2 linked regions of the Ancylothrix sp. D3o genome follow. The main gene of each other region encodes a partner of the protein of the gene in region 2 in a complex. Links are inferred from orthologs where the notes say so. Each region holds a gene or a part of one and is shown on either strand. Other genes may lie near its edges.

The links. Proteins that work in one complex are often made in the same cells at the same time.
Region 1: the proteins of secA (region 2) and secY are in contact, whole or in part, in a crystal structure (PDB 3DIN), measured with the Thermotoga maritima proteins. The link is inferred for Ancylothrix sp. D3o from one-to-one orthologs. Residues at the interface, in WP_004082002.1 of Thermotoga maritima: Glu261, Ala262, Arg263, Lys300, Ala301, Arg302, Thr303, Ile304, Ile305, Leu323, Tyr324, Asp325, Pro326, Val329, Ser330, Tyr333, Ile336, Lys340, Phe345, Val349, Glu363, Phe364, Tyr374, Ser375, Gly376, Gly377, Glu393, Ile395, Thr482, Ser483; in WP_004081795.1 of Thermotoga maritima: Glu108, Gly109, Glu110, Glu111, Ala236, Glu237, Arg238, Arg239, Ile240, Thr241, Ile242, Gln243, Tyr244, Ala245, Arg246, Arg247, Val248, Thr249, Gly250, Arg251, Arg252, Val253, Tyr254, Gly256, Ala257, Ser258, Thr259, Tyr260, Leu261, Pro262.

The regions. Positions count from the first base shown.
Region 1 is NZ_JAMXEX010000002.1:264,571-268,905, reverse strand. What follows is about bases 1-2,950. They hold secY (preprotein translocase subunit SecY), read right to left. Parts: upstream 2,164-2,950; coding sequence 838-2,163; downstream 1-837. Other genes in these bases: rpsE (30S ribosomal protein S5), read right to left, coding at 2,935-2,950; rplO (50S ribosomal protein L15), read right to left, coding at 2,411-2,869; NG798_RS05355 (adenylate kinase), read right to left, coding at 272-838; infA (translation initiation factor IF-1), read right to left, coding at 1-26. Also shown: more of rpsE, read right to left, coding at 2,951-3,483; rplR (50S ribosomal protein L18), read right to left, coding at 3,658-4,020; rplF (50S ribosomal protein L6), read right to left, coding at 4,017-4,335. UniProt on the Escherichia coli protein: The central subunit of the protein translocation channel SecYEG. Consists of two halves formed by TMs 1-5 and 6-10.
Region 2 is NZ_JAMXEX010000001.1:475,365-481,465, forward strand. Bases 1,376-4,705 are described here. They hold secA (preprotein translocase subunit SecA), read right to left. Parts: upstream 4,390-4,705; coding sequence 1,576-4,389; downstream 1,376-1,575. Other genes in these bases: NG798_RS02085 (diheme cytochrome c), read right to left, coding at 4,480-4,705. Outside these bases: NG798_RS02070 (GAF domain-containing protein), read left to right, coding at 1-949; NG798_RS02075 (hypothetical protein), read right to left, coding at 1,003-1,239; more of NG798_RS02085, read right to left, coding at 4,706-4,986; NG798_RS02090 (MoxR family ATPase), read right to left, coding at 5,188-6,096. UniProt on the Escherichia coli protein: Required for protein export, interacts with the SecYEG preprotein conducting channel.

The sequences.
Region 1 (4,335 bases), on a different replicon or contig from region 2:
ATTTCAATCAAATCTTGTTTAGACAAGTGATGCTTTCCTCAACTCAACAGAACTCCATAAAAGCACAGACGCTCAGCCACCACATAGGATAACTCTTAAAAGCTGTCCTGCTTTACATATCTTAGCAAAGGGTTGGCCCCGCACAGATTGGGACAACCGCCTGGGGCCGCCCCAACTAGGCTAAAACAATCTAATTTTTAACCAAAGCCGCGAGACGGGTCATTGCAAGCAAAGAGCCAACCAGAACGCCAAGCCCTCAAAAACTGCGAGATTAATCTTCAATCACTTTTTGCAGTTGAGCAGTCACTTCCTGCATAGGTTGGTCGCCATCGACAACCACCAACTGTTGACGCTGAGTGTAATAATCAATCAGCGGCGCGGTTTGGTCTCGGTAAACTTGCAAACGCCGGCGGATTGTCTCTTCGTTATCATCACTGCGCCCTTGTTGTTGTCCTCGCAAAACCAGACGAGCAATCAAGACATCATCAGGCACATCCAAATTCACAACACGGTCACAACCTTGTTTGATTTCTGCAAGCAGTTGATCAAGAAAGCCAGCTTGATTAACGTTGCGCGGAAACCCATCTAAAATCCAACCGCTTTTGGTATCTGGCTGAGAAAGACGTTCCCGTACCATATCCAAAATCAACGCATCAGGAACTAACTCGCCGCGATCCATATAGCCTTTTGCCTTTTCGCCAAGGGGCGTATTTTGGGCAACCGAAGCGCGTAACATATCGCCGGTAGAAATATGAGCAAGCCCACAAGCTTGAGCCAGCTTTATAGCTTGGGTGCCTTTACCGGCACCAGGTGGGCCTAAAAAAATCAATCGCGTCACTACTGCTTCACCATTCCTTCGTAGCGCTGAGAAATCACATAAGTCTGAATTTGTTTTGCCGTATCAATTGCCACGCCGACCAAGATCAACAGTGAAGTTGCGCCGAGTCCTTGAAAGGTTGGAACGCGAGTAGCGCTTTCTACAGCGGTTGGCACAATTGCCACCAAACCTAAGAAAATCGCACCCAAAAACGTAAGCCGGTTCAAAACTCTTTCCACATATTCACTGGTTGCCCGTCCAGGGCGAATACCGGGGATACTAGCGCCCATTTTCTTTAAGTTTTGAGACATATCAACCGGATTCACAATCAGCGAAGCATAGAAATAGCTGAAAAACAAAATCAGCGTCAAATAAAAAGCTACATAAAGCCAAGGTGTCGGGCCACTGGGGCTTAGGTAACTTGCAACTTGAATTAAAATTGGATTGCGAGTGAACTGAGCCAGAGAGTAGGGTAAAACTAAAACGGCGGAAGCAAAAATAATTGGCATAACGCCGCCTTGATTGAGGCGCAGCGGTAGATAGCTTTTTGTTTCTCGTAACAGTTTGCGGCCTACTTGTCGGCGGGCTGAAATGATTGGAATGCGGCGAGTGCCTTCTTGTACAAAGACAATACCGACAATCATAATCAAGAAAACTATCAACAGGATAATTACGCCGCCAACGACTTCCCTGTTTCCACGCTGAGCGTTTTCTTGGGCAAGTTCAAAAGTTTGTCCTAAAGACCGGGGTAAGACGGCCACAATGTTGAGGAAGATTAACAAAGATGCACCGTTGCCAATGCCGCGTTCGGTAATCAATTCCGACACCCACATCACAAACATTGAGCCGGCGGTGAGGGCAAGGACGGTTTCAACAATAAAAACAGGCCCTGGTGTGACGGCGGCTTGGGAATTAGCAATCCACAGGGCGATGCCGGTGCTTTGAATAATTGCCCAGACTAGAGCGATATAACGAGTGTATTGAGATAGTTTCCGGCGACCGGCTTCGCCTTCATTTTTCTGCAAATCTTCTAACTGGGGAATCGCAGCGGTCATCAATTGAATGATAATCGAGGCGTTAATGTAGGGTAAAATTCCCAAGGCAAAAATGCCCAGGGTGCGAATTCCCCCCCCAGAGAAAAAGTCCAAAAAGCCGATTAAGGGGCTGTTTTGGATATTGGCTTGAAATGCGGCGCGGTCTACCCCTGGTACTGGTAAAAAGATTCCTAAGCGCACTAAAAGTAGCAGACCAATTGTGACAAGCAGCCGGCCTCGGAGGCCAGCCGCTTGAGCCATCTGCATGAAGGTTTCTTGAGCGGTTGGAGCTTTATCTCGACTGACGACCATGCAGGCGTACCTCTATGAATTTTAGATTTTAGATTTTAGATTTTAGATTTGAAAACAAATGCGCGATTCTAAAATCTAATATGAGATATTTTAGATTTTAGATTTGAAAACAAATGCGCGAATCTAAAATCTAAAATCTAACTTTTGTTATTCAGGGTGGGTTTTTGGTAGATAAGAAGACTTCCGAAAATGATAAATTGCGGTTCTCTTCTCTACCAGACGCTACGCCAACCAGGCGGCAGGGTGCTTATTGTCTGCCGGTGATCACAACGCAACTTCCACCAGCAGCTTCTATTTTAGTGCGGGCCGAAGCGGTAAAGGCGGCTGCTTTAACGTTGATGGCGACGTTGATATCGCCGGTTCCTAAGATTTTTAGGGGGTTTTTGTTGTTGCCGGTGACAATGCCTGCTTCTTTGAGGGAAGCTAGGGTAACTTCGGTATTGGCCGGCAAGGAGGCCAACTTAGCAACGTTAATGATCGTGTATTCTTTCCGATTGATTACGGTAAAGTGTTTGAGTTTCGGTAAGCGGCGGTAAAGGGGCATTTGGCCACCTTCAAAACCAGGGCGGGTACTGCCGCCGGATCTAGATTTCTGACCGCGCATCCCTTTGCCGGCGCTGGCACCTTGGCCGGCTGCAACACCCCGGCCCAGGCGGCGCTTGCGTTTTTTGGAGCCCGGTTTGGGGGCAATTGAGTGCAATCTCATAGTGTGCTATCCTTGGCGTTTTTTTTCTTGTCAATGCTGTTTAAAGTATTGACAAATGACATATCCTATGATAGAAGCCGCTCGACGGGGATTCCGCGTTCTTCGGCCACATCGGAGAAGGTGCGGAGGGTAGAGAGGGCGTCAACGGCTGCTCTAGCGTTGTTCAAGGGGTTGTTAGAGCCGAGTTGTTTGGCAAGAATGTTACGGACACCGGCGAGTTCTAAGACGGTTCGCACGGCACCACCGGCGATTACACCCGTACCCGGAGCAGCGGGACGCATCATTACTTTGGCGCCGGTGGCGGCTCCGTTGATGGGGTGGGGGATAGAGTTTGATTTGGTGAGGGGGACTTCAACGAGGTGTTTTTTCCCGTCTACAACGCCTTTTTTAACGGCGCTGATCACGTCAGCGGCTTTGCCGACACCCACCCCAACTTGACCGCGCTCGTTGCCCACAACCACGATGGCACGGAAACTGAGCTTTTTACCGCCTTTGACCACTTTGGTAACGCGGCGGATTTGGACAACCCGCTCTTGCCATTCGGTTTCTTTTTCGCGGGTGCGGTTGGTTTTTTTGCTGCTGCTGCGGCGTGAGGGTTGCTGTTGTTCTGCCATAGTTTTTTTTCAGTTGTTAGTTGTCATTTGTCATTTGTCATTAGTCATTAGTCAATGGTCATTAAAAGCAATGACGGAGGTTAAGACAATGGGCTTTTGACAAAAATCAAAAGCTATGAACGAAAAAGAGGACAATGGACAATGGACAAGGGACAATAGACAAACCCAAGGGTTTTAGAAGTCTAAACCGGCTTCGCGGGCTGCTTCTGCAAGGGCTTGGATACGACCGTGATAGAGGTTGCCACCCCGGTCAAAGACGACTTTTTCAATACCGGCAGCTTTGGCTCGTTCGGCGATCAGCTTGCCAACCTGTGTAGAGGCTTCCCGGTTGCCACCAGAGCTAAGGGACGAGCGCAGGTCTGGCTCAAGCGTCGAAGCGGCAGCGAGGGTGTGATGTTTGGTGTCGTCAATAACTTGAGCATAGATGTGTTCGTTGGAGCGAAACACAGCCAAACGGGGACGTTCCGAGGTGCCGAATACCTTACGCCGCACGCGCTGATGGCGACGTTGAACAGATGCTTTGCGTGTTGCCTTCATTTCTTACCTTTGCCTCCTGCCTTACCAACTTTCCGTCTGACGACTTCACCGGCATAGCGAATGCCTTTGCCTTTATAGACTTCTGGGGGACGAACGGCGCGAATGCGTGCGGCGGTGTTGCCGACGATTTCTTTATCAATGCCGCTGACGATGACGTTGGTGTTGTTTTCGACGGCGACTGTGATCCCGTCGGGGGGTTCAATTTCAACTGGCTTGCTGTATCCGACGTTAAGGATTAGGTTTTTTCCTTGGACGGCGGCGCGGTAGCCAACGCCTTGAATTTCTAAACGTTTTTGAAAGCCGGTGGAGACTCCT
Region 2 (6,101 bases):
GGATTTGCCCCTAGAAACAAGAGCCTGGCTATGCGGCCCCAGCATCAGCCAGATATTAGTGATGGCTCTGCGAACATCCCCAGGCGACAGCACAACCGAAAGCCATCAACCCACCGGCATTTTATTGGTCGCCGATGGCCCTGAGCGGCGGTGGTCGCCCGATACAATTAAACTCATGGTGGTATTAGTCAAACAATTAGCCTGGTCGCGGCGCGAAATCATGCTCACCGCCACACTAGTCGAAACCAAAGAAAACTTAGAATGCCTCAATTGGTACAAACACCGGCACCTGGAAGATTTTTATCGAAACTTTTACTCAGGACTCAAAAAACTCAACGAACTTGCCGAACATCAAGGCACCTTTGGCAACCTCCAGGTCATGCGCTTACAGCAGATTTTGCGACAGCTAAACGCCAACATTCAGTCTATGCGCCCCCTCATCAAACGCGAACAGTGGGAGATGAGCTCATCACAAGAAACGATCACGGCAGCCACTTTGTTGCGTCGTTCTTTAGAGCGCCTCGAAGGCATTATCCAAGGACGCCAACTCTGGACTCAAGTACATAGTGAAGGGCATTTAACGATCAGCGGCGACTTAATGAAAATTGAGTGGGTTTTCTATGAGGTATTGCTGGCCGCAGCGCGCCGCTCACCCCAAGGGGGTCGTATTGATATTTGGTGCCGGCAGTCCCATGAAAATGGGGCTGATTTATCCGTGACCGATAGTGGCATCATTTCACCGGCTTTACTGGCCGATTTACAGGCTCTCCGGTCTGCCGATTTACTGGCTCCCTCTCCTTTGGACGAGCCACCCGGACTGCATTTAGCCATTTGCCGGCGCATTATCTTGCAACTCGGCGGCGAGTTAAATTTCTTTCAGCTTGAGGACGGTCGCATCACTAGCCAGCTTATTTTGCCTCTTTCTTCCACTCAATTTACCACCTCGTGACGATTGTATAGCTGCCATTGGCTCCTATCTTTAATGCAATTACTGCTTTAGGGTCATTGCGCCGGCTCATTGTTGTCTTTTAAGTGAGCAGAAATCACTTCCCGTATCCAGTCTCCCACTGATATCCCCCTTTCCTCGGCAATCCGACGTACTGTTGCGTCAACGCTAATTGGCAGGCGCACCGCTACCGGCTTTTTCGCTAAACGTTCGGCATTTGGCGAGGTAAAACAACCGCCTGAACGCGGTGCCTCCAGCACCCGTTGAAACCCTTTATTTGGTCTTCTGCGCATAACCTTCTCTTTAGTAAACAACTGCTTTTTATTTTACTGACGTGGACAAGGAGCCGCCTATCAGAAATCCTGCTCAAAAATTTCTTCTAAGCATTTACTATTTCTTTATTAACTCCCTCTCACAAATTTACTCAAAAAACCAATGAAACTTAGCTTTAGTAAATATAAAAAAAATCCCTCCTTAACTACAAGAGCAAGTGAAGGAAACAAAACAAAAACATTCAGATTATATTATAACATGAAAAAAACACTCCGCACTAGAACTAAGCTTGTCGCCCCAAGTGCTATCTGGGTCTGGAAAGTAGGGTGCGTTTTTGGCGACGCACCCCACCCAATCTATACTCTTTCTGAGGAAGCGACTGCCGGTTGAGCCATTTGAGGTTGGAATTGGAACAGAGAATAAACGACATTCCGGCGAATATCAGTCATCATATCCAAGAACAACTCATACCCCTCTGATTTATATTCAATTAAGGGGTCTTTTTGCCCATAACTCCGCAACCCTACCGATTCTCGCAAACCATCCATTTGCTGCAAATGTTCGCGCCACAAAGTATCAATTTGCTGCAAGATAAAAAAGCGTTCTGCTTGCCGCATCAAACCAGGTTGAATTTGATCAATCTGCGATTCTTTGATGTCATAAGCAATGCGTATCTGTTCGTGGAGAAACGTCTTAATTTCATCCAAACTCATGTCATCAAGTTGGCTGGGTTCCATATCCGAAAGCAGATAAACAAACTCTTTAACTTTATTTACCATGCTCGGTAGTTCCCACTCTTCCGAAGGCAGATCGGGGTTGACATACGCCTCAACAATGTCATCCATTGTTTTTTCGGCATATTCTATTACCCGTTCTTTTAAATCTTGACCTTCCAAAACCCGGCGGCGTTCTGCATAGATAGCACGGCGCTGATTATTCATCACCTCGTCATACTCAAACACTTGTTTACGAATGTCGTAATAGTAGGTTTCTACTTTCTTTTGAGCATTTTCCAAGGAACGAGTCAGCATCCCCGACTCAATGGGCATATCTTCCTCAACGCGGAACATATCCATCATTTTGCCCACCCGGTCGCCGCCAAAAATCCGCAGCAAGCTATCCTGTAAACTCAGGAAAAACTTTGTCGAACCAGGGTCGCCTTGACGAGCCGACCGGCCCCGTAATTGGTTATCAATTCGCCGTGATTCGTGGCGCTCTGTGCCAATAACGTGCAACCCGCCAAGCTGAACTACTTCGTCGTGTTCTTTGCCGGTTTTTTCTTCATACTCTTTGCGAATCCGGTTATAGACTTCGCGTAACTGACGAATCACCCCATCGTTTGTAGGCGCTTTTTCAGCCGCCACAGCGACTTTATCATCGGCTTCGAGTTCAGTTAAAGAACGTTCTCCGTAGGTTTTTACGGCAAACTGTACGGCTTCTTTGAGCAGCGTTTCCGTTTCTTTCGAGAGTGGTTTGGGGAAAATTTGTTCAGAGGCTTTCCAAGTTTTGACTTTTTTCTGAGTGGGGGCAAAACCTTGGCCGGCGGAGCGATTAGCAGTGCCCGGCACCCGCATTGAACTCACCAAACTTTCATCATCAGGACGGACAATAGCCGGCATGAAATACTCGCGCAATTTCAAGCGCGCCATATAGTCCGAGTTGCCACCTAAAATAATATCCGTTCCGCGACCGGCCATGTTTGTTGCAATTGTCAGCGCGCCTTTGCGACCGGCCTGGGCAACAATTTCTGACTCCCGCTCCACATTTTCTGGTTTAGCGTTCAACAAATTGTGAGGAATCTTAAGAGCTTGCAGCAAACTCGACAGATACTCAGAATTTTCTACACTGGTAGTACCCACCAAAACCGGACGACCAAGGGTGTGCATTTCTGCACATTCAGCCGCCACCGCTTTCCATTTAGCCTCCTCAGTTTTGTACACTACATCGGCTAAATCTCTGCGTTTATTGTTGCGGTTGGTCGGAACTCCTGTAACTTCCAAGCTATAAATTTTCTCAAATTCAGCTTCTTCTGTTTTTGCGGTGCCGGTCATCCCCGACAACTTCGGGTAAAGCAAAAAGAAATTTTGATAAGTAATTGTTGCCAGCGTTTGTGTTTCTGGCTGAATATCGACTCGTTCTTTTGCTTCTATCGCTTGATGTAAACCATCACTCCACCGGCGCCCTTGCAAAACTCGCCCTGTAAATTCATCAACAATTACGACTTCATCATCAAAAAGGATGTAGTTTTTATCCTTAATAAATAACTCTTTGGCTTTGATGGCGTTAAAAACGTAATGAGCCCAAGGATCATTAGGGTCATAAAGATCCGTCACACCGAGCAATCTTTCCGCCTCAGCAAACCCCTCATCGGTGAGCAGAACATTTCGAGCTTTTTCATCAACCTCATAATGTTCTTCTTTTTGTAGAGCATTGGCAATATCAGAGGCTTTCAAATATTTTTCTGTAGGACGTTCTATTTGACCCGAAATAATCAAAGGAGTACGCGCTTCATCAATTAAAATTGAATCTACTTCGTCAATAATGGCGTAATTAAAAGGTCTTTGTACCACTTCCGCCATAGAAGTTGCCATATTATCACGCAGATAATCAAACCCTAATTCGCTATTGGTTGCGTAGGTAATATCGCAAGCATAGTTACGCCGGCGTTCATCAGGGTTCATACCTTGTTGGATCAAACCCACACTTAAACCAAGAAAGCGATGAACTTGTCCCATCCATTCAGCGTCCCGACGGGCCAGGTAATCATTAACCGTGACGACGTGAACGCCTTTACCTGAAAGAGCATTGAGATACGATGGCAAAGTAGCGACGAGGGTTTTACCTTCGCCGGTTTTCATCTCAGCAATTTGACCTTTGTGCAAAATCATACCGCCCAACATTTGCACATCAAAATGCCGTAAACCTAAAACCCGGCGCGACGCTTCTCTTACCACAGCAAAGGCTTCTGGTAACAGTTCATCGAGCACTTCTTTTTGAGCATCGGGAGTTTTAGCATTATGGAGCCGCTGCTTAAACTCTGCTGTTTTAGCAATTAGTGCATCATCAGAGAGCGGTTGGATCTCTTCCTCTAGGAGGTTGATTTCAGTAACGAGCGGCTGAATTTTCTTGATTTTGCGTACATTGGGATCGCCGAGCAAATTTTTCAGCATGGCAGGAGCATTTAACGAAAGGATGAAGGATCGCGGACGAAGGATTAATATATTTTTCCTTCTTCCTTACGATTGATTTGTCTATTTACATTATGGAGAATTTTGCCACTCCGGGGACAAATCACGGAAATTGTAGTCTGATGCGCTGGGGTGACAGCTTATACAGGTGTTGAGTTTGACCGGCTCATTAAATTTTACGCGGGGGTGCAAAGCTTTAAAATGACGGGACTCCGCGAGCCTGTAGGGAGTTTCTTCTTCTTTTTGCAGTAGGCGGGAAGAAATTAGCAGGTAGTTCCAGATCAGGACGCGAAAGGGATCTGGAGGGATTTTAACTTGTACTCCGTAGTGTTGGGTATCGCTGAGTAGCTGTTGCCAGGTTTCGGTGGGCATCACTGCGGGGGGAAGTCCAAGGTGGCAGGTGGCACAGTTTTCGAGATAAAGTTCTTGTCCGTATTGTAGTTGAGGGTTGCTAAGCAAGTCTGTGGTATTTTGTCTCGGTGGGTTGGCGCTGCTGGCGAGTCCCCATCCCAGACCGATACTTAGGGCGGCTGCTATTAAAATTATGATCGTTGCTCTTAGTGTACGGGAATTAGGCATATTTAAGCCGCCGGTTAAAACCGGCGTCTACATGAAAAAAGTCCTTCGGACTAAATACACATTCTCTGAGAATTTATCTTAACCCCGGAGGGGTTTTATTCGTGTAGCGGTGGGTTTTAACCCGCCGCTTAACCCCGGAGGGGTTTTATTTGTGTAGCGGGGGCTTTTAACCCGCCCAGAAAGTGTTGGAAAAATGCGTTTTTAAGGAATAAAGACAGACGCCAATAACCGCTCGATGATGGTTTTGGATCTGCGGTTTCCTGCGGGGATAAGCCGGTGAGATAACACATGAGGGGCGAGATATTTTACATCATCAGGAGTCGCATAATCCCGCCCGGAAAGATAAGCAAAGGCTTGGCTGGAACGATACAAAGCAACGGCCCCTCTAGGGCTTACTCCGAGGGTAATTTCGTCGTCTTCGCGGGTGGCTCTTACTAAGTCTAAAATATATTTTTGTAAGCTATTTTCGATTTTTATTAACCGGCACTGACGAATTAATTCTTGCACTTCTTCTAGGGTGATGGCCGGTTGTAGTTCTTCAACTCGGATGCCGGTTTCGAGTTGTTGCAGCATTTGTAGTTCTTCGGTTTCGCTGGGATACCCAAGAGAAAAAGCGAGGGTGAAGCGATCCATTTGCGCTTCTGGGAGGGGAAAGGTGCCTTGATATTCGATGGGGTTTTGGGTGGCGATCACAAAAAATGGTGCCGGTACTGGACGAGTGACTCCATCTACGGTTACTTGTCTTTCTTCCATCACTTCTAGCAAGGCTGACTGGGTGCGGGGGGTGGCGCGGTTTATTTCGTCGCATAGTAAGACGTTGGTAAAAACCGGCCCAGCCAGAAATATAAATTCACCGCTTTTTGGGTTCCAAATATTGGTGCCGGTGATGTCGGTGGGTAATAAGTCGGGGGTGCATTGGATACGTTGAAATTTGCCGGCTACTGAACGAGCGAGCGATTTTGCTAGGAGGGTTTTGCCTACCCCTGGTACGTCTTCGAGTAAGGCGTGGCCACCGGCCAGTAAGGCGACAATTACTAACCGAATGGCGTCAGTTTTTCCTACGATGGTTTGGGCTAGATTTTCGGTGAGCCGGTCGATGCGTTCCCTCATATTTT